Roseibium sp. Sym1: one gene and its partner. The protein of the gene in region 1 binds, or shares a complex with, the protein of each later gene. Links are inferred from orthologs where the notes say so. Each region holds a gene or a part of one and is shown in the gene's direction. Other genes may lie near its edges.

Region 1 (10,827 bases):
GAGAATGCGGGTATCCGGCCGACAATGATCGCGGCCGCACGGTATGCCCTGGCCGGTGGAGACGAGAACCATGCCTGAGCCCACCCCCGTGCTGCCGGAAGTGCTGGTACAGATCCAGGCGCTGCCCACCTCGTCGCGACCGCTGATCATCTGCGATGTCGACGAGGTGATCCTGCATCTGACCACCCATCTTGAAGATTTCCTGCACGCGCGGGACCTCCTGTTCCTGAAACATGAATACAGGCTGACTGGCAACATCGGCAGGCGGAGCGACCGTCGGCCGCTGGGCGCCGACGACGTCAAGCGCCACCTGCTGGCGTTCTTCGACGAAGTCAGCCACCGGCAGGACATGGTGCCCGGCGCCGATGCAGCGCTGAATTCTTTGGCGGAAACCTGGGACATTGTTCTCCTGACCAACCTGCCCGGCGGCCACAACAAGCCGGCGCGGGAAAAGCTGCTCGGCGGCATGGGCATACCGTATCCCGTCCTGACCAATTCCGGCCCGAAGGGCGGTGCCGTCGCGGCCCTCGCCGCTGGCAGGCCGGCACCGGTCGTCTTCATCGACGACAGCCCGACCAATCACGTGTCGGTCAACGCCTCCCTGCCCTCGGCCCGCCAGGTCCAGTTCATTGCCGATCCGCGGTTCCGCTCCAGCATGCAACAGGCTGATCATATCGATCTGCTCACGGGCGATTGGCAGGAGACGGCTTCCTTCATCGGCGATATTCTGCCCTGACGCGCTCGCGCAGCGCAGAGCCATCGAAGCCGGATCCCGTGACCCAGACTCCTTCGCCGATACGCGCCCTTTGCAGGGATTGCGGCGCCCGACCGCAGGATCGAACCACGCGCTGCCCGCGCTGCGGCAGTCCGCGGCTGGTCCGTCACGCCGAGCTCGACCAGTTGTCGATCGCTCACATCGATTGCGACGCCTTTTATGCGTCCATCGAGAAACGGGACAACCCGGATCTTCAGGACGTGCCCGTCATTGTCGGCGGCGGCCAGCGCGGCGTTGTCTCCACATGTTGCTACATCGCCCGGATCTACGGCGTCCGCTCGGCCATGCCCATGTTCAAGGCGCTGGAGGCATGCCCCCAGGCCGTGGTGATCAGGCCGAACATGGAGAAATACGCTGCGGTCGGCAAGGAGATCCGCGAGCGGATGCGCGCCCTGACGCCGCTGGTCGAGCCGATTTCCATCGACGAGGCCTTTCTCGATCTGACCGGCACCGAACGCCTGCACAGGGCGACGCCGGCGGAGACCCTCGCCGGATTCGTGCGTGACCTTGAATCCGACATCGGCATCAGCGCATCGGTGGGCCTGGCGCCGAACAAGTTCCTGGCCAAGCTGGCCTCCGACCTTGAAAAACCGCGCGGATTTTCCGTGATCGGCGCGAGCGAGGCCAGGGCGGTGCTGGCTGCCATGCCGGTCGGACGCATCTGGGGCGTCGGCAAGGTCTTCCAGCAGAAGCTTGAGAGGGATGGAATCCGCATGATCGGGCAGCTGCAGGAAATGGATGCCGCCGACCTCGCGCGCCGCTACGGCTCGATCGGCCTGCGCCTGGCCAGGCTGTCGCACGGCGACGACAGCCGGGAGGTCAAACCGGAACGGGGCGCCAAGAGCGTCTCGTCGGAGACGACCTTCCGCACGGACATTTCCAGTTTCGAAACGCTGCGGCCGATTCTCAGGAACCTGTCGGAGAAGGTTTCGGCCAGGCTGAAGAAATCCGGCCTGTCCGGGCGCGGTGTCACGCTGAAACTGAAGACGGCGGACTTCCGGACAATCACCCGTGCCCGCCACCTGCAGGACCCGACGCAGCTTGCCGACAGGATTTATGCGGCCGGCGCAGATCTGCTTGCAAACGAATGCGACGGCCGGCGGTTCCGGCTCATCGGCATCGGAGTGAGCGACCTGGAATCGGCGGACCGGGCGGATCCGCAGGACCTCGTCGATCCGCTGGCAGAGCGGCGCAAGAACGCGGAACTTGCTGTCGACCGTCTCCGGGACAAATTCGGCAAGTCTGCCGTCGAACTCGGCCTGACCCACACGTCGCGGATCGAAAAAGACGCCAAGAAACGGGGGGACGGCTGAGAATGCCCCACCCCTTTCGACCCGCACGGGCCTGAAGGGGCCAGGCTCAGTTCGGCGGACAGTCTCCCTCCTCATAGAGCTCGAGCGACGCCATCTGACCAAGGATGGTGAAATCGCCATAGTCCAGTTTCAGGTGACTGCTGATACCGTTCTGATAGAGCCGGAAGGCCAGCTGGTAGACCGGAAGCAGTTCCCCGGATGCGTCTTCCTTGCTGGGATCGAAATAGGCCACCGTAACCGGCCAGTAGCTCAGGCCGGCCAACGGGGCTGTTGCCTTGCCCGCTCCTGCCTTCAACTCGTTGACCGTCTCCGCACCGATGACCGTCGTGGTCGCATAGACTTTCTCACCCGTCTCCGCGCCGTCATAGATATCGGCGGCGACAAAATGCACATTGTCATCCGCCGCTTTCAGGATGGCGACAAGATGCTCGGTCGGAAACAGCACGTCGCTGCCAATCCGGAGGGACTTCTCGGACGGTTCTTTCAGCTCAACTGTTTTCGCATCGGGTCCGGCATGCGCTGTCCCGCGCGTTTCTTCGACAAGTTTGCGATCAACGAAGGTCTTTGACAGAAACTGATAGCTTCCGGCATGCGGTTCCTCGAAGGAAGTGGTCTGCAGATCGGTGATCTGGGACCCGCCGTTGGTGTCCTGAAACTTTGTCACGAAACGGAAGTTGACGCTGTATCCATCACAGGCATTGCCGGAAAAATCATAGACCATGCGACCCGTCAGCCCGGCGATGCCTGCCTGCTCTTCCGATTCACCAAGCTTCATGTCGTAGACGGCGCGGTGGGGCACCAGTTTCGGCCCGGCAGTTGCCGCGGGGCCGGCTGCAAGCGCACCGGCCTCCGGTACCACAATCCCGGCGGAGAGCAGCAGGAAGGCCCCCAGAGACAGGAACATCGACTTAGCTACGACTTGCATAAAAAACCTCTCGTTGGTCCGAACAATCCACATAGCGGGACCGCCGATACACATTATGCGGCAAACCATGCTTTTCGCTACACTGAAGTGCAGGCCGGCTGAATGTTACCGGCGCGGGTAGACGGCACAAGCCCGGACGCCGTGCCCTTCAAGGCAGCATGTCCGACCGATTTTGGCCTTGTCACCTTTGCCGAATTGCGCCAAGACACGACGAAAGTCCTAACACCGGGAGTCGGTCGATGAGCAGCGCAATTGAAGCCCGTTTGAATGATCTGGGGATTACACTGCCGGAGGCCGCAGCCCCGGCGGCGAACTATGTTCCCTTCGTGGCAACCGGCAACCAGCTGTTTGTTTCCGGGCAACTGCCCATGGCGAGCGGCAAGATCCAGGTGACCGGCAAACTGGGTGACAATGTCAGCATCGAAGACGGAAAGCAGGCCGCAAGACTTTGCGCCATCAATCTGCTTGCCCAGGCAAAGGCCGCGACCGGAGACCTCGACAAGGTGGTCCGCCTGGTGAAGATTGTCGGTTTCGTGAATTCCACGGCCGAGTTCACCGAGCAACCGCAAGTCATCAACGGAGCCTCCGACTTCCTGGTGGAAGCCATGGGGGACGCGGGACGCCACGCCCGATCCGCCGTGAGTGCCGCTTCCCTGCCGTTTGGCGCGGCGGTCGAGATCGAGGCGATTTTCGAAATCGACTCCTGATCCTGTCATGGTGCTCCGGCAAGGGAGCACCTGCCCTTTCGCCGAGAACCTGCATTGCCATGACCCCGGAACTTGAAGCCATTTTCGCGCGGCCGATTGCGCATCGCGGCTTTCACGATGCCGATAACGGCATCATCGAAAACACGCCGAGCGCCGTCCAGCGCGCCATCGACCGCAATTTTGCGATCGAAGTCGACATTCAGGAAACGGCCGACGGCCAGGCGCTGGTTTTCCACGACTATGGTCTCGACCGGCTTGCCGAGGGCAGCGGCCGGATCATCGAGCAGACTGCGTCCGATCTCGTGCAAATTCACATGAAGACCGGCACGGACAAGCTTTGGCTCCTTGCAGACCTGTTCGAGCTGGTCGCCGGGAAGGTTCCGCTCGTCATAGAAATCAAGTCGCTGATGCGCCGGGACGCCCAGGGAGATTTCGTCCGCCATGTCACCGAACAGGTTGCGGCCTATCGTGGTCCCGCCTGCATAAAGTCCTTCGATCCGGACATGCTGTCACTGGCCAGGGCACACCGGCCTTCCGTCTTGCGGGGCATTGTCGCCGACGGCGCCGAAACCGGCCCCGACTACGCCCGGTACGGACGGGTCGACCGCTTCATCCTGCGCCACATCCTGCATGCGCCGCGTACCCGTCCGCATTTCATCTCCTACGGCGTCAAGGACCTGCCCAAGGCCGGCCCCAGCCTGATGCGATCCCTCTTCAAGGTGCCTTTGATGTGCTGGACCGTGCGCACGCGTGAGCAGCGCGAGCGCGCTGCAAGATATGCCGACCAGATGGTCTTCGAAGGGTTCGATCCGGACAAGGACACGGTTTGAGCCGGGTGGAAACGCGCCGGATCCGGCCCGGCCTCTTGCACCGCAATATGACCGCGCTACATTTAGGGCGATGGTTCCCAAATCGAGTTTCTTCTAAAGCATGACCTCTTCCCAGTCCGAGGACGGCAGTAATCCGGAAGGTTCAGGTGCCCGGGAAGCCGTGACCCTGCGCATTCTATCTTCCCTGGGGGATGTTCCGGCATCCGCCTGGGACCAGGTTGCCAATCCGGGCTGGACGCTGTCCGGACGGGGCCACCTGACGCGGGATCCCGCCTGCAGTTCGGTCTCGGATCTTGCCAGAGCACTCGGCGGCGACGTTGATCCTGTTTCTGAAGAAACAGACTTCAACCCCTTCCTTTCTCACGCTTTTCTGGAGGCTCTCGAGGCTTCCGGCTGTGCCACCGCCGACACCGGCTGGTTGCCGCGGCACATGGTGCTCGAGGAAAGTTCAGGCAAAATCAGCGGCGCCGTGCCTGCCTACCTGAAAAGCCATTCCCAGGGCGAATACGTGTTCGACCATGGCTGGGCGGACGCCTTTTACAGGGCTGGAGGCGAGTATTATCCGAAATTGCAGATATCGGTGCCGTTCACACCGGCAACGGGACGGCGGTTCCTGACCGGCGCCGGCATCAACCGGGAAGCCGGCCTGCAGGCTCTGGCCGCGGGTCTGGTCCAGGTGTGCCAGCGTACGGGTGCCTCCTCCGTCCACGCAACGTTCCTGACCAAACCCGAATGGGACAGTCTCGGTGCGCTGGGTTATCTGCAACGGACAGATCAGCAGTTCCATTGGGAGAACCAGGACTATGACAGTTTCGACGCCTTTCTGGCGGACCTTGCCTCACGCAAGCGCAAGGCGATCAAAAAGGAACGGCGCGAGGCCTTGAGCGCGGACGGCATAGAGGTCGAATGGGTGACCGGATCGGACCTGACCGAAGCGCACTGGGACGCCTTCTACGCGTTCTACATGGACACCGGCTCGCGCAAATGGGGCCGTCCCTATCTGAACCGCACATTCTTCTCGCTCATCAACGAGCGGCTGGCCGAACGCACCCTGCTGGTCCTGGCCAAGCGCCATGGCCGATACATCGCCGGCGCACTCAATTTCATCGGTTCGCAAATCCTGTTCGGACGCCACTGGGGCTGCACGGAACATCATCCGTTCCTGCATTTCGAACTCTGTTACTACCAGGCCATCGACTTCGCCATTCAACACGGCCTGAAACGGGTGGAGGCAGGTGCGCAAGGGGCTCACAAGCTCGCCAGAGGCTACCTGCCCAAGACGACCTATTCCGCCCACTGGATTGCCCATGAAGGCCTGCATGAGGCGGTCGCCGATTTTCTCGAACATGAACGCATGGCGGTGGAACGCGAAAACGAGGCGCTTGCCGAACACGCTCCGTTCCGCAAGGGAGATTGAGCTGATCCGGGGAACTGCCTCCCCGGTCAATCAAGGTCCAGCCACATCTCGTCCTGTTGCAACACTTCCCGGGCTCCCGCCTTCCTCAGGAACGCGTGAACGCCTGTTGCGTCGGTGTCGACATTCACAAATGTCAGTTCCTTCCGGCCGACAGCTTGCCACAGGGCATGAAGGATCGCGCTTCCGACCCCCTGGCGCCGGTCGGGCTTGCGCACCCCGATCTGGGCGATCGCACCGTCCGGGTACGCAGCGCCCCACCCCGACAGCTCCCCGTCGCGGACGACAGCGACCAGATGAACGGCAGAGTTCAGTGCTTTAAGTGCCGCTCTGCCGTTCTGCGGGCTTGGCATCGTGTCGAAATAATCGTCCTCAAGATCAGGCAGGTCATCAAGGCCAATGGGACGGGCGGCGTGGGTTACGACACCAGGAGCGGGCAACGCATCCAGCTTGAGCACTCCCAGGCGTCGTTGACGGCGGAAACCGAACGCCTCGTAAGCCGTGATCGCTTGCCGGTTGTCGGTGATCACCTCCAACTGAAGCCCGGCCGCACCCAGGTCACGCTGTGTCTCCAGCACCGCGCCCAGCAGACGCCGCGACAGTCCGTTGCGCCGGTGTCCGGGGTGTGTCCCGACGGACAAGGTGTAGGCGCGATTGCCGTAGGCCGCCATCGGCACGCCGGAAAACCAGAAGGCGGCGATCCCGTCATCCGCCAGTGCGACAAAGGACTGTTCTGCCGAGAACCCGCGCTGCTGCTGGAATTCCTCGAACTGGCCGACAGACAAGTTCAAAGGGATCACATAGTCCGAGAAAGCCGCGTTCATTGCAGCGCACAGCGCTTGCGGTTCGAAGGGTCGGCAATCAGTGATCCGGTAGGTCATGCAGGGGCTTCCGTCGCGTGCCCGAGTTCCCACGCTTCCATTCAGGACTTCAGGTGACCTGGGTGAGGACAAGCTTGTGTTGGGCACACGGGCGCTTCACCGAGGCAGCTGTTTCTCTCAAGAAACGCCCTGCCCAGCCCAGAGGGCAGGCACCGGGTCTCAGTCAAAGCTTTCGGCGACGTCATACATCACCGGCTCGAAGCTCTTGCAGAGCGAACCGATGCGCCGGTTGCGTTCGCGCATCTCGGGCGTCCTGAGCATTGCCAGAAAATCCTCGCGGCGGCGCCATTGCGAATAGTTGGCAATGCGGGTCTGGGCGTCGTTCACGTGCAACCCCGCCCCGATGAACCCCGGCTGGTGCCGGATGAAATTCTCATAGGCGTCTTTCAACTCGTCCAGTAGATCGAAGCATGTGCCCGGTGTCATTTCGAACGTGGTGATGACGGTCTGACAATCGCGGTCGCTTGAAATTTCAGGCATGGCTCTCCTCCGTTGCCTTGGACAACGAGGCTGGCATGTTTTTCTGGGACCGACAACATCAGGAGGAATACGGGTCTTCAGCCTGACCTTTCCGAGAAGCGGTCCCGAGGAGTGTCAGCCGGGTTCGTCCAGGGCGACACCCTCGACCGCCATGTCCCGGACGGCCTGCCTTGCAAGCACCAGCAGCTTCTCGAAATGGGCATTCCTGGAGCTGCCCCGCCGCCAGACCAGATACATCAGGCGGCGCATGGGCAGGCCGTCGACCTTCTTCAAAAGCAAGTCCGGTTCCTTGCGGAATTCGGAGGCAACATATGCCGCCGGAAACAGGGCCAGTCCCATGCCGATCGAGGCCATCTGGCGCAGAGCGTCCAGGCTGGTGCCCTCGTAGTCCTGTCGGAAATCCGCCCCCGCCGCCCGGGCCAGCGCCTGAACATCGTCGTGAAGGCGGAACCCCTGACTGAGCGCCAGCAATTTCTCTCCCCGGAGCAAGGCAAGCGGAACGCTCTCCAGTCCCGCGAGCGGATGGGATCTCGGGACAGCCAAAGCAACACTCTCATGGCACAAGATTTTCGCCGTCAGGAAATCGGACGGCATGATGTCCGGGGTGAGAATGCAATCCAGGCTTCCCGCAGCCAGTCCCTCCTCGAGGAGATTGGGACGGTCCTCCCGGATATAGAGCTCCAGTTCCGGAAAGGACTGTTTCAGGATCGGAAGGAGATAGGGCATGAAATAGGGCCCGAATGTGGGCGACACTCCCAGTCGGATCAGACCACCGAGGTTGGCCCGCCCGGCCTGCGCGGCCGTCACGATTTCGTCGAGTTCCTCCAGGGCCCTGCGGGCAAGCGGCAGCAGGCGTTCGCCCGACGCGGTCAGGCTGATCCCCCCGGCCCCGCGCTCCAGAAGGGTGCAGCCGAGCTGATCCTCCAGAAGCTTGAATTGGGAGGACAAGGTCGGCTGAGAGACATTACAGGCCGCGGCTGCTCGGCCGAAATGGCAGGTGTCGGCGAGCGCGACGAAATACTCAAGTTGGCGCGGTGACGGCCGAAAGCGCATCAAGCCTCCCCAATGATAGAGAATTTCTATCAACTTAATTCAAACAATGTATTTCATCTATTTCTGTACCTTCCCCATATCCGGAGTGTCAACAACGCACCACCCCGAACAGGAGACAGGCTCCATGTACAACCGTCTGAAATCCCTGCGCAGCCAGCACAGCACGCTGGACAGCCTGATCCGCCGTGAAGAAATGCATTCCTATCCGGACAGGCAGCACATCCGTTCGCTGAAGAAATTCAAACTGCGTCTGCGCGACGAAATCAGCCGTATCGAAAACGGCCTGAACGCCAACCGCCTGGCCTACTGACCGAAAGAGCCCCTGCGGCCAAGGAGTTTGAAATGCCGATGTTCTGGCCCTTTATTCCGGTGTTCCCGGTGAAATCCATGCAACTGACAAGACGCACCAGGCTGCAGGACCTGGAAGCCCGAATGAGCTCGTTCCTGTCCGAAAAGAACGCTTCGGGCACCTCCTGCCCGCAGGTGCTCGACAATGTCAAAGCCGCCCGCAACAAGATCCAGCGCGAGATGAATTCCGCGCGCTAGGCCATCCGGACTTCCGCCGTCCGGGCCAGGCAGCGCCATCCCGCTGGACCAGCCCGCCCGCAATAGGCCTCGCGGGCGGGCCCTTTTTCCACCCACCCGGTCGAAAGACCTTTTCGAGCACCAAACCGGAAAAAGGCGGCCAGATGGCCGCCTTTTTCAATCAGTACAGCTCCCGAGCCTATTGGGCAGGCACCGCATTCGCTGAAGGCGCCGGTTCCGCTTTTGCCTTGTTTTTCTTCGGCGGGCGCACCCGGAAGAACAGCGCATAGAGCACGGGTGCGGCGATCAGCGTCAGAACTGTGGCGAACGCAAGTCCGCCCATGATCGTGACCGCCATGCCGCGGAAGAACGCGTCGGACAGCAAGGGTGCCATGCCGAGAATCGTCGTGATCGCCGCGAGCATCACCGGGCGCATACGCGACACGCTCGCCTCGACGATCGCCTCGTATTTTTCCCTGCCTTCGCTGATCAGAAGATCGATTTCTTCCAGCAGCACGATGGCATTCTTGATCAGCATGCCCGACAGGGACAGGAAGCCCAGCAACGACATGAACCCGAACGCGGTGTCGGTGGCCAGAAGCGCGATGGCGACACCATTGATCGACATGGGCACCATCAGCCAGATGATCAGCGGCTGACGCACCGAGCCGAACAGCAGGATCGAGATGATCAGCATCACCAGGAAACCGAGCGGCAACTGGGCGCCGAGTGACGCCTGGGCATCCTTCGTGCTTTCAAATTCGCCGCCCCATTCGAGCGCGTAACCGGGCGGCAATTCAATGGCTTCGATTTGCGGCCTGACCCGGGCCAGCGCCGCCGTAGCGGTTTCACCCGCGGTTGTCTCGGCCTTCACCGTGAGCGTACGGACGCGGTCGCGCCGGTGGATCAGCGTGTCCTGCGGCTCCATGTTGAATTCCCTGACGACCTGGTCCATCGGCACGTAGCGGCGCTGATTGGCGCTCCAGACGAGGGAATCGGCGACGCTTTCATTGACGGACAGCCCGTTCTGTCCCGCCTTGCGGGCAACGATCGGAATGCCTTCGTCGATGTCCCGGTAGGAGCCGACGCGAACACCTTCCGTCGCAAACTGCAAGGCAACGGAAAGCTCCTCGCGGGTGACGCCGGAAATGCGCGCCCGGTCCTCGTCAAACACCGGACGCACAACCAGTTCCCGCTGGCGCCAGTCCGTGTTGACGTCGGCCAGCCTGTTGTCGGGCATCGCGAAGATGGCCTGGGCCTCGTTGCCGAGGCGCTTCAGCACATCGGCGTCGGGACCGGAGAAACGGGCCTCGATCTTGGCTCCGCCGCCGGGGCCGAACACCAGCCGCTTGGTGATCACCTGGGCCGACGGGAACCGGTCGGCAAATGCACGGCGCAGGTCGAGCGCAAGCATGTCGATCTCATCCCGGCTCCCGGTGCGGATGATCATGTGGCCATAGGCAGGATTGGCGTCTTCCGGAGCATAGGTCAGCATGAAACGCGTGGCACCGCCCCCGGCGAAACTGGTCACCGTCTCGACGCGGTCATTGGCCAGCACGATCGCTTCCATTTCCTTCAGGTCGGCTTCGGTTGCGCGCAGATCGGTGCCCTGGGGCGACCAGTAATGGACATAGAAGATCGGCGTGTTGCTGTCCGGAAAGAAAGCCTGCTTGACGTTCCCGAACGCCATCACACAGGCGGCGGTGATGCCGATCAGGACAACCACGGTCAGCAGACGCACATGGAGAGAGCCGATCAGGAACCCCCGATACAGGCGGTAAAGAATGCCCTTGTAGGGGTCGTGGTCGTCGAGGTTTCCGGTTGCGGTCCTGAAAAAGTACTTGCCGAAAAGTGGCGTCACCGTCACCGCGAAGACCCAGGACAAAAGCAGGGAAATTCCGATCACCGCAAACAGGGAGAACAG
Region 2 (10,777 bases), 4.5 Mb from region 1 along the record:
TTTCAGATTTCCGGGACCTGCGGAGCTCCGGGCCGATCTTCGATCGTCCGGACCGGTATCGCGGCAGGTGCCAACATTGGGAGCGGGCAAATGGGATATGAAAACATCCGTGTCGAGAAACGCGGCAAGGTTGGACTGATCACGCTGGACAGGCCGAAGGCGCTGAACGCGCTCAATTCGGCACTGATTGCCGAGCTCGGCACCGCCCTGGACGGATTTGACGCCGACGAGCGGATCGGCTGCGTCGTCATCACCGGCTCGGAGAAGGCCTTTGCGGCGGGTGCCGACATCAAGGAGATGCAGCCGCACAATTTCGCCTCGGCCTATCAGACCGACCTGATCACGCCGTTCGACCGGGTGTCCCGGAACCGCAAGCCGATCATCGCCGCCGTTGCCGGTTACGCGCTTGGCGGCGGCTGCGAGCTGGCCATGCTGTGCGACTTCATCATCGCCGCGGATACCGCCAAGTTCGGCCAGCCGGAAATCACGCTCGGGGTTATTCCCGGCGCGGGCGGCACCCAGCGCCTGACACGCTTCGTCGGCAAGTCCAAGGCCATGGAAATGGTGCTCACCGGCCGAATGATGGATGCCGAGGAAGCCGAGCGCAGCGGCCTGGTCAGCCGGATCGTCCCGGCGGACGATCTTCTGGAAGAAGCCATGAAGGCCGCCGACAAGATTGCCGATTTCTCGCTGCCGGTGGTGATGATGGCCAAGGAAAGCGTCGACCGGGCCTATGAGACAACCCTGGCAGAGGGTGTCAGGTTCGAACGGCGGGTGTTCCAGGCGCTGTTTGCGCTCGAGGACCAGAACGAGGGAATGACGGCCTTCAGCGAGAAGCGCTCACCGGATTTCCGGAACAAATAATATCAACGAAACAAACATAAAGCCGTTGACGGCGGGCGCCAGCGAGATTATAAGCAGCGCCCAATCGGTGGCGGTCTTCCGCCGCCGTTGTTTTTTGATCGGGTCTTGCTGCCTCCGCGCCTTGGTCCCGATCGCCACCGGACACTAGTCCCAATTACCGATCAGGATTGAGCCCATGGCCAACACACCATCGGCCAAGAAGGCGGCCCGCAAGATTGCCCGCCGGACGGCCACGAACAAAGATCGCCGCAGCCGCGTGCGCACTTACCTGCGCAAGGTTGAAGAGGCAATTGCCTCCGGCGACCAGAGCGTTGCGAACGAAGCCTTCAAGGCCGCTCAGCCGGAAATCATGCGTGCCGCATCCAAGGGTGTGATGCATGCCAACACGGCGTCGCGGAAAGTTTCCCGCCTCAATGCCCGCATCAAGGCACTCGGCGCATAAAAGCTTCGTCACACGAGCGTTAAAAAGACCCGGCCAGCGTGCCGGGTTTTTTTTAGCCATGCAATTTTGTGGACGACCGGAAACAGCAACCAGAACGGGCAATATTGCAATTTCTACCGAGTATTATGCTGTCAAGGAAACCGTATATTTTTCAATAACTTCTACACATGTACCCGTGACCGGCGCCGATCGAACCGGATTCGATACGAGTCAAGCAGTCCGTTCCGATTTTTTTTTTAAAATCGCAGTTTTTTGATTGTGACACCACGCTGTATTGCAAAAAGTCATTGCTGCAAAAAGCATTAGTTCGCTCCCCGGAAGGACGGCTTTTATCCCCGAAACAGGGGTCGAAACCGGCTCATTCCCGCATCAGGGAAAAGACGCGGTTGCTCCGTTCGGCGCGGTCTGTATATTAACAATACGGCTGGCGGGAAAGACCAGCGGATAACTCAAAAAACGGTGCTTGGAACAACAATGAACAAGTCTAGTCGATATATCGCTGAGCACATGGCGTCCAGGCCCCGGGACGAATACGACAATGTATTCATTCCCAGCGGCGCCTAGCGCTGACCTAAACTAAACATTCTTCCCAAAATTCTTATGAAATACTTTTCATCAATAGCATTTTGCTATTGAGGGGGGCGGCTGTGCAATTTGACGGTGGATATGCAGGTAATGTAACCGCGCAGGAGGCTTTTGACGAGCTTTCCGCGCAGGAGAATGCGGTCCTGGTGGATGTCCGGACCCAGGCTGAATGGGCCTTTGTCGGCCTTCCGGACCTGCGTCCGATCAGCAAGGAACCGATGCTGGTGGAATGGCAGAGTTTTCCGTCCTCCGGCCCCAATCCCGACTTCGCAAAGTCTGTTTCGGACCTGATGGTCAAAAAAGGACTTGACCAAAGCGCGCCAATCTATTTCTTGTGCCGCTCCGGAGCACGGAGCCAGGCCGCTGCGATCGCCCTGACGCAAGCCGGTTACACGCACTGTTTCAATATTTCCGACGGTTTCGAAGGCCCCCTGGACCAGGCGGGCCACCGTGGAGTTCAGTCCGGCTGGAAGGCCGCCGGACTGCCCTGGTCTCAGAGCTAGGTCCCCCGCTTCAAACCGGGGAAGGCGATGGGGTCGATCCCCTCGCCAAATGAATAACCGTCCCAAAAGGGACATTATAATGCTGCAAAAGCAGCAAGGCGTCGAAGAGCGGCTGTGGCGGACTGTTCTTCACATGTACAGGAGGCAGATGACATGCAGGTTCAGGAGGCAGGCGGCTCCGAACATTGGAAAAGGGTCAAAAAACAGCTTCGCGCGGAATTGGGCGATGATGTTTTTACCAGCTGGTTTGCGCGAGTAGACCTGGAGGAACACCAGGACGGCACTGTCCGTCTGTCCGTTCCGACCCGTTTTCTGAAACAGTGGATTCAGAACAATTACAACGATCAGCTGATGGGTCTTTGGCAGCGTGAATGCGACAACGTTCACCGTATCGAACTGACGGTCCGCGGTGCGATCCGGCCGCGCCAGACTCCGGTGACCAAACCGGGTCTCACCGGCCCGCAGGGTGCCCAGGCCGCTGTAACCGAGAACCGCGCGGAAACCCTTTCCGACGCTGCTCAGGTCACCCGCGCACAGGCAGCCACCGCTGCCGTGGCTCTCGGCCGGGGCGACAGCGGCACTGACACCGCCCGTGACGTGCTCCAGGGCGCGGCGCTCGATCCGAAATACACGTTCGAGACCTTTGTCGAAGGCGAGTCCAACAATCTTGCGCTGGCGGCGGCCCGCCAGGTTGCCGCGGGTGGCGCGGTCACCTTCAACCCGCTTTACCTGCATGCGTCCGTCGGCCTCGGCAAGACCCATCTCATGCAGGCTGTCGCGGCCAAGGCCAGGTCCGGCGGCCGCAAGGTGCTCTACCTGACGGCAGAGCATTTCATGTACAAGTTCGTGACCGCCCTGAAGTCCCAGTCGGCGCTGGCCTTCAAGGAAAACCTGCGCACCATCGACCTGTTGCTGATCGACGACATGCAGTTTCTTCACGGCAAGCAGGTGCAGCAGGAATTCTGTCATACGCTGAATGCCCTGATCGACGGTGCCCGCCAGGTGATCGTGGCCGCAGACCGGGCTCCCTCCGAACTCGACACGCTTGACGACCGGGTCCGCTCGCGTCTCTCCGGCGGTCTTGTGGTCGGCATCCAGGAGCCCGACTTCGTGCTCAGGCGGAACATCCTCCAGTCCCGCGTGGAGACGGCCCGCAAATCCTACCCCCAGTTCGACGTGCCGGATGGCGTGCTCGACTATGTTGCCCGTCACGTGGCCTCTTCCGGACGTGACCTGGAAGGCGCTCTCAACCGCCTGATCGCCCACAATCAGCTGACCAATCAGCCGATCACCCAGGAAATGGCGGAAATGACCCTGCGCGATCTGGTGCGCTCCAGCGAGCCCCGCCGGGTCAAGATCGAGGACATCCAGCGGGTGGTCTCCAAGCATTACAACGTCACCAAGGCGGACCTGCTCTCCGCCCGCCGCACCCGCACGATCGTGCGTCCGCGCCAGATCGCCATGTATCTGGCCAAGGTGATGACGCCGCGCTCGCTGCCGGAAATCGGCCGGCGGTTCGGCAACAGGGACCACACAACGGTCCTGCACGCGGTGCGCAAGATCGAGGAAATGGCGCGCGCCGACTACGCTCTCGCGCAGGAGCTGGAACTGCTCAAGCGCATGCTCGACGCCTGAGGCCTTCCCGCTTTGGTGCCTGTTGCACGAAAGCGGGAAAAGCGATCGTTCCCAGCGTGTTGGAGCCCCTGTGCGGCTTCGGCCGGACACGATATGCCCTCGGGACAAATATGCACGATTTTCGACCAGTTTTGGGGGCGTTCCGGCGGAACGCCCCCTTGCTTTTGCGCCGAGTTAAGGGCAGTGTCGTCCCCCCGCTCCTCACCGGAGCAAAATGTCCAGTTTTGCCGGACCTTCCGTCCGGCCTTTCATGAGTACGGAACGAGTGTATGAAAGCGACTCTCGAGCGGACCGACCTCCTCAAGTCCCTGACCCATGTTCACCGGGTGGTCGAGCGCCGGAACACCATTCCCATCCTGTCCAATGTCCTCTTGCGTGCCGATGGCGGCGCGATCAATCTCAAGGCAACCGACCTTGACCTTGAAATCGTCGAGACCGTACCGGCCATGGTCGAAATGCCGGGCGCGACCACGGTGCCGGCACACATGTTCTATGACATCGTGCGCAAGCTGCCCGAAGGCTCGCAGGTCGTCCTGGAGACGACCGGGGACAACGCCACCCTGGAAATCCGGGCCGGCCGCTCGAAATTCACGCTTCAGATGCTACCGGAAGCCGACTTCCCCGACCTTACGGCGGGAGATTTCAGCCACGGTTTCGCCCTGACGGCAGCCGACGTCCGCAAGCTGATCGATACCACCCAGTTCGCGATCTCCACCGAGGAGACCCGCTACTATCTGAACGGTATCTACCTTCACGCTGTCGATGCCGCCAACGGCCAGCAGTTCCGGGCCGTCGCCACCGACGGCCACCGGCTGGCCCAGGCCGAGGTGCCCGCGCCGTCCGGCTCAGCCGGCATGCCGGGCATCATCGTGCCGCGCAAGACGGTCGGCGAGATCCAGAAACTGCTGGAAGACCCGGAAGCCAATGTCCAGATCGAGCTGTCCGACACCAAGATCCGCCTGACCACGGGCTCGGTGATCCTGACAAGCAAGCTGATCGACGGCACCTTCCCGGATTACGGCCGGGTGATCCCGCAGGGGAACGACAAGGAAATGCGCGTCGACCGGGACGAGTTCAAGGAAGCCGTCGACCGCGTCTCGACGATCTCCTCGGAGCGCGGGCGTGCCGTCAAGCTGGCGCTGACCGAGGGCCGCATGGTGCTGACCGTGAACAACCCGGACTCCGGCAGCGCCACAGAAGAACTGGCCGTCGAATATGATGCGGAAGACCTGGAAATCGGCTTCAACTCGCGCTACCTGCTCGACATCGCCAACCAGCTGTCCAGCGACACGGCCCTGTTCAGGCTCGCCGACAGCGGCTCGCCGACCCTCATTCAGGACAACACCGTCGACGACTGCCTGTTCGTGCTGATGCCGATGCGGGTCTGATCCGGAACGGCAACATACTTAACGCGGAAGCAGGGTCATGACAGAATTCCGGACGGCGCAGCTGACCCGTCTGTCCCTGACCGGCTTTCGCAACTATGCCACCCTGTCGCTGGACCTGTCGGCCAGATTGGTGGCCTTCGTCGGCGCCAACGGCGCCGGCAAGACCAACATCCTGGAAGCCATTTCGTTTCTGACCGCCGGCCGCGGCCTGCGCAGGGCAACCCTTTCGGACATTGCCCAAAAAGATGGTGACGGCAGCTGGAGCGTGGCCGCCACCGTCCGGCTCGATGGCCTGGAAACCAGGATCGGAACGGGCCTTGCCGCCGGTGTTCCGGGCCGCAAGGTGCGCATCGACGGCGAAGACGTGCGCGGTTCGGAAAGCCTGCTGGACTACATGCGCGTGCTTTGGCTGGTGCCGTCCATGGACGGCCTGTTCACCGGCCCGGCCTCGGACCGGCGCCGGTTTCTCGACCGGCTGACGCTGGCCATCGACCCGGCCCACGGCCGCCGGGTCTCCGATTTCGAAAATGCCCTGCGCCAACGCAACCGGCTGCTCGACCAGGGCGGAACCGATGCCTATCTGAGCGCGCTCGAACAGCAGGTTGCCGAACTGGGGACCGCCGTCTCGATCGCCCGGGGTGACACGGTCGGTCTGCTTGCACGCATGATCGCCGATCAGGTGTCCCAGGACCTGCCCTTTCCACATGCGGCGGTCGCCCTGGAAGGGGCGTTCGAGGCGGAAACCCTCGGCCTCAGCGCCGCCGACCGGGAGGACCATTACCGCCGGATGCTCCGGGACGGGCGCCCGCGCGACCGGGCCGCTGGGCGCACGCTGAGCGGCCCGCATCTGAGCGACCTGAAGGTCATGCATGCGGCCAAGGCCATGCCGGCCGGCCAGTCCTCGACCGGTGAACAGAAGGCGTTGCTGATCGGGCTTGTGCTCGCCCATGCCGAACTCACCGCGAAAGTCTCCGGCATGACCCCGGTCCTGCTGCTCGACGAAGTCGCCGCGCATCTCGATCCCGCCCGCCGCTCCGCCCTGTTTTCGAAGCTGAACGCACTGGGCGGACAGGTGTTCATGACCGGCACGGACGAAGCCCTGTTCGAGGCCCTTCCGGACGACGCGGAAGTGTTCGAGATCCGCGACCATCAAAGTCACCGCCTGAAGGGGCCTCATCCCACTTAAATCCGCCAGAATCTTATGGTTTTCCACCATTATCCCTTCGCTGGCTTGCCAGCGGCCCCGGCGCGGTTGAACCCCCGCCGGAACCCCGTATAACGGGGGTAGAAAAGACAAAACGATTGGTGATTGATTCGCATGAGCGACACGTCCACGTCCGAGCCAATTCCGACCCCGGAAAACGAAGGCGGTGCCGAATATGGCGCCGACAGCATCAAGGTCCTGAAGGGTCTCGACGCCGTCCGCAAGCGCCCCGGCATGTATATCGGCGACACAGATGACGGCTCCGGCCTGCACCACATGGTCTACGAGGTGGTGGACAACGCCATCGACGAGGCCCTGGCCGGTCACGCCGATCACGTCACGGTGACGCTGAACCCGGACGGGTCGGTGACCGTCTCCGACAACGGCCGCGGCATTCCGACGGATCTGCACCCCGAAGAAGGGGTCTCCGCGGCAGAGGTCATCATGACCCAGCTGCATGCGGGCGGGAAATTCGACCAGAATTCCTACAAGGTCTCCGGCGGCCTGCACGGCGTGGGCGTCTCTGTCGTGAATGCCCTGTCGACCCGGCTGGACCTGCGCATCTGGCGCAACGACCAGGAACACCTGATGACCTTCGCCCACGGAGATGCCCAGGGGCCGCTCAAGGTGGTCGGACCGGCCAATGGCAAGAAGGGCACGGAGGTCACGTTCCTGCCGTCTCCCGAGACCTTCAGCAAGACCGAGTTCGACTTCTCGACGCTTGAGCACCGCCTGCGCGAGCTCGCCTTCCTGAATTCCGGCGTGCGCATCATTCTGACCGACAAGCGCGGTGTGGAGGATACGGTCGAGGAGCTCTACTATGACGGCGGCCTGGAAGCCTTCGTCCGGTACCTGGACCGCGCCAAGCACCCCTTGATCGAAGACCCCGTCACCATGAGCGCCGAGAAGGACGGCATCACCGTCGAAGCGGCGATGTGGTGGAACGACAGCTATCACGAACACGTGCTGTGCTTCACCAACAACATCCCGCAGCGCGACGGCGGCACGCACCTCGCCGGTTTCCGCGCCGCTCTGACCCGCCAGGTCACCGGTTACGCGGAAGCTACCGGCCTGATGAAAAAGGAAAAGGTGAACCTGTCCGGTGATGACTGCCGCGAAGGGCTGACCTGCGTGCTCTCCGTCAAGGTGCCGGATCCCAAGTTCTCGTCGCAGACCAAGGACAAGCTGGTCTCCTCCGAGGTGCGCCCGGTCGTCGAGAACCTGATCTCCCAGACCCTGAGCGAGTGGCTTGAGGAAAACCCGGCGCCTGCCAAGGCGATCGTCTCCAAGGTGGTGGAAGCCGCTTCCGCCCGTGAGGCGGCGCGCAAGGCGCGCGAACTGACACGGCGCAAGGGTGCTCTCGACGTCGCCTCGCTGCCGGGCAAACTGGCGGACTGCCAGGAACGCGATGCCTCCAAGGCCGAACTCTTCCTGGTGGAGGGTGATTCCGCGGGCGGCTCGGCCAAACAGGGCCGGCACCGGGAGAACCAGGCCGTTCTGCCGCTGCGCGGCAAGATCCTCAACGTCGAACGCGCCCGCTTCGACAAGATGCTGTCTTCCAACGAGATCGGCACGCTGATCACCGCGCTCGGCACGGGGATCGGCAAGGAAGAATTCAACATCGAGAAGCTGCGCTATCACAAGATCATCATCATGACCGATGCGGACGTCGACGGCGCCCACATCCGGACCCTGCTGTTGACCTTCTTCTTCCGGCAGATGCCGGAGCTGATCGAAAACGGCTATGTCTATATTGCCCAGCCGCCGCTCTACAAGGTCAAGCGCGGCCAGTCCGAGCAATACCTGAAGGACCAGCTGGCGCTGGAGGACTACCTGATCGCGCAAGGACTCGGCGATACCACGCTCGAGCTTGCAAACGGCGAGGTTCGAACCGGCCAGGATCTTCTGACCGTCGTCGAAACCGCCAGGACCATTTCCGACATCTTCGACGGCCTGCATTCGCGCTACAACCGGGATGTGGTCGAACAGGCCGCCATTGCCGGCGCGCTCAACACCGAGATCCTGGACGACCGCGGCAAGGCGGAAGAGGCCGCCGCCTATATCGCCCGCCGCATGGACATCCTGGCGGACGAGTTCGAGCGTGGCTGGACCGGCGAAGCCCGGGACGACGGCAGCCTGGTGTTCAAACGCACCGTCCGCGGTGTGGAAGAAGCGGCCATGATCGACGCGGCGCTGCTCGGCTCGACCGATGCCCGCCGTCTTGCCGCCCATGCCGCCCACCTGAACGAAGTCTATGGCAAGGCTGCCCTGTTGCGCCGCAAGGACGTGCCGACGGAGATCCGCGGCCCGCGCGCGCTTCTGGCCAATGTCTATGCTCTGGGGCAAAAAGGCATTTCCCTGCAGCGCTACAAGGGGCTCGGCGAGATGAACCCGGAGCAGCTCTGGGAGACCACGCTGGACCCGAACGTCCGCTCGCTGCTGCAGGTGAAGGTCAAGGAAGCCGACGATGCCGACGACATCTTCACCAAGCTGATGGGCGACGAAGTCGATCCACGCCGGGAATTCATCCAGGACAACGCGCTGGCGGTGGCCAACCTGGACATCTAGATGTGAGCTTTCAACAGACTGGTCGTTCCAGGCATTGCGAGACGGCGCGAACGAGCGCCCTTCAGATCGTCCCGGCTCCCGGATCAACCTGCCTGAAAAACCGGCCCGGCTCTGGATCGTGACAGTCTTGTCCGGTCTTTACATTGCGATGGCAGGTCTGCGCCCGACGTGTTTCGGTTTGCAAGATGGCAGAGACGTTTTCCGGTCGAATGAGTCAAAGTGACCGGAAAACGCTGTAATCAGGTGCCGGCAAACGCCGTGATTTTCCGCGTCAGGTCGTCCCAGTCCGTAAATTCCTTCGTGCCTTGAAGGTCTTTTGCCAGGTGCGACGCCAGATCGCCGTCGCGCAAAGCCGATTGCTGAAACCAGTCATAGATGCCCGGTTTCACCGCACCGGCGACCATGACAATTTGCGCCGGCTGCCACTGCGCGGCTTCCAGAAACGTGCCGACATATTTCTTGGCCTCCTCCGCGGTATCGGGAAATGCCGCCGCGAGACTGACGGACACCAGCATACCGGGCAACCCACCAAGCTGGTCCCGGTGCGCGAACACAAACAGCTGAAGGTCGGACTGGTGCGCTCCCGAATGCACGGATCCCGCCACGATCACCTTGTCATAGTCGCTAAGCGAGAGCCCGCCGGAAGGATCGCTTACGTTGTGAAGTCGAACCTGATGGCCGCCAGCGGATAAGATGCCGCCGATGAATTTGGCGATCTTTTGCGTCTGTCCTTCAGTGGTTGCATAGACAATCAGGACGTTCATATGTAACCCCACCTGCTTTCACACGATGAACCCACGCTAGCACAGGGTCTTCTTACGTCCGTCCGCAATTCCACGTGTTTTACTTTCTGGAATGCGGCATAAGCCTGGACTGACCGGCACCTGGGGCACAGGCCTTTTGATCGCATGGTCCCGACCGGTCTGGACCTTAGCATCGGAGGTGATGTGAGGGCTCGCGGGCAAGGTCTACGAAGCCATTCGACCTCAGGGAACAGCCATCCGCTCTTGAAACGCTGTCGGGCTGTCCACATGAGCCTGAAACGTCAAAGGTCAAAGGTCAAAGACAAAAGAGCGGCTCACCCGCCGCTCTCTCTTTCAGATCCCTTGGCAGCTTAACCGCCGGGCCAGGGCTCCGGACGGCCGAAGTAGAAGCCCTGGGCGGCCTCGATGTCCAGGTCGCGCAAAAGAGCGGCCTCCTCGGCCGTTTCCACATGCTTGGCGATCACCTTGATGCCAAGCTCGTGCGCGGCCCGCACAAGGCCGTTGAGGATCGCCGCCTTGGCCGGTTCGTCGACAACCTGCTGGGTCAGGCTCGATTCCAGCTTGAGCCACTCCACACGCAGGCTCGTCAGCCGCGACAGGACAGGCCAGTGACCGGCGAAATCGTCGATCGCGGTCTGGCACCCGAGTTCGCTGACAAACTTGAAGAAGGCCTCCACCGTGGCCGGCTCGCGCAGAAAGTCCTTTTCCGCGATCTCCAGGCAGAGCTTCGATGCCAGCAGCGGATTGACCGACAGCCGGTTGTAAAGTCCATCGCGGAAACTGGGATCCCTGGCCGACTCGGCCGAGACGTTCATCGTCAGGAT

Evidence for each region.
Region 2: the proteins of O6760_RS25950 (region 1) and dnaN are in contact, whole or in part, in a solved structure (PDB 1OK7), measured with the Escherichia coli proteins. The link is inferred for Roseibium sp. Sym1 from one-to-one orthologs.

Annotation. Positions count from the first base shown.
Region 1 is NZ_CP114786.1:5,596,886-5,607,712, forward strand. What follows is about bases 1-2,931. They hold O6760_RS25950 (DNA polymerase IV), read left to right. Parts: upstream 1-774; coding sequence 775-2,088; downstream 2,089-2,931. Other genes in these bases: O6760_RS25940 (DUF3572 domain-containing protein), read left to right, coding at 1-78; O6760_RS25945 (hypothetical protein), read left to right, coding at 71-736; O6760_RS25955 (cell envelope integrity EipB family protein), read right to left, coding at 2,135-2,931. Outside these bases: more of O6760_RS25955, read right to left, coding at 2,932-3,013; O6760_RS25960 (RidA family protein), read left to right, coding at 3,253-3,720; O6760_RS25965 (glycerophosphodiester phosphodiesterase family protein), read left to right, coding at 3,780-4,550; O6760_RS25970 (GNAT family N-acetyltransferase), read left to right, coding at 4,651-5,967; O6760_RS25975 (GNAT family N-acetyltransferase), read right to left, coding at 5,994-6,845; O6760_RS25980 (antibiotic biosynthesis monooxygenase family protein), read right to left, coding at 7,005-7,325; O6760_RS25985 (LysR substrate-binding domain-containing protein), read right to left, coding at 7,440-8,378; O6760_RS25990 (YdcH family protein), read left to right, coding at 8,503-8,688; O6760_RS25995 (hypothetical protein), read left to right, coding at 8,721-8,924; O6760_RS26000 (efflux RND transporter permease subunit), read right to left, coding at 9,103-10,827. UniProt on the Escherichia coli protein: Poorly processive, error-prone DNA polymerase involved in translesion repair and untargeted mutagenesis. Copies undamaged DNA at stalled replication forks, which arise in vivo from mismatched or misaligned primer ends.
Region 2 is NZ_CP114786.1:1,130,847-1,141,623, forward strand. The notes cover bases 3,477-6,357. They hold dnaN (DNA polymerase III subunit beta), read left to right. Parts: upstream 3,477-4,298; coding sequence 4,299-5,417; downstream 5,418-6,357. Other genes in these bases: dnaA (chromosomal replication initiator protein DnaA), read left to right, coding at 3,477-4,029; recF (DNA replication/repair protein RecF), read left to right, coding at 5,455-6,357. Outside these bases: O6760_RS05125 (enoyl-CoA hydratase), read left to right, coding at 91-864; rpsT (30S ribosomal protein S20), read left to right, coding at 1,040-1,306; O6760_RS05135 (rhodanese-like domain-containing protein), read left to right, coding at 1,954-2,394; more of dnaA, read left to right, coding at 2,548-3,476; more of recF, read left to right, coding at 6,358-6,603; gyrB (DNA topoisomerase (ATP-hydrolyzing) subunit B), read left to right, coding at 6,736-9,189; O6760_RS05160 (flavodoxin domain-containing protein), read right to left, coding at 9,429-9,953; O6760_RS05165 (GGDEF and EAL domain-containing protein), read right to left, coding at 10,304-10,777. UniProt on the Escherichia coli protein: Confers DNA tethering and processivity to DNA polymerases and other proteins. Acts as a clamp, forming a ring around DNA (a reaction catalyzed by the clamp-loading complex) which diffuses in an ATP-independent manner freely and bidirectionally along dsDNA.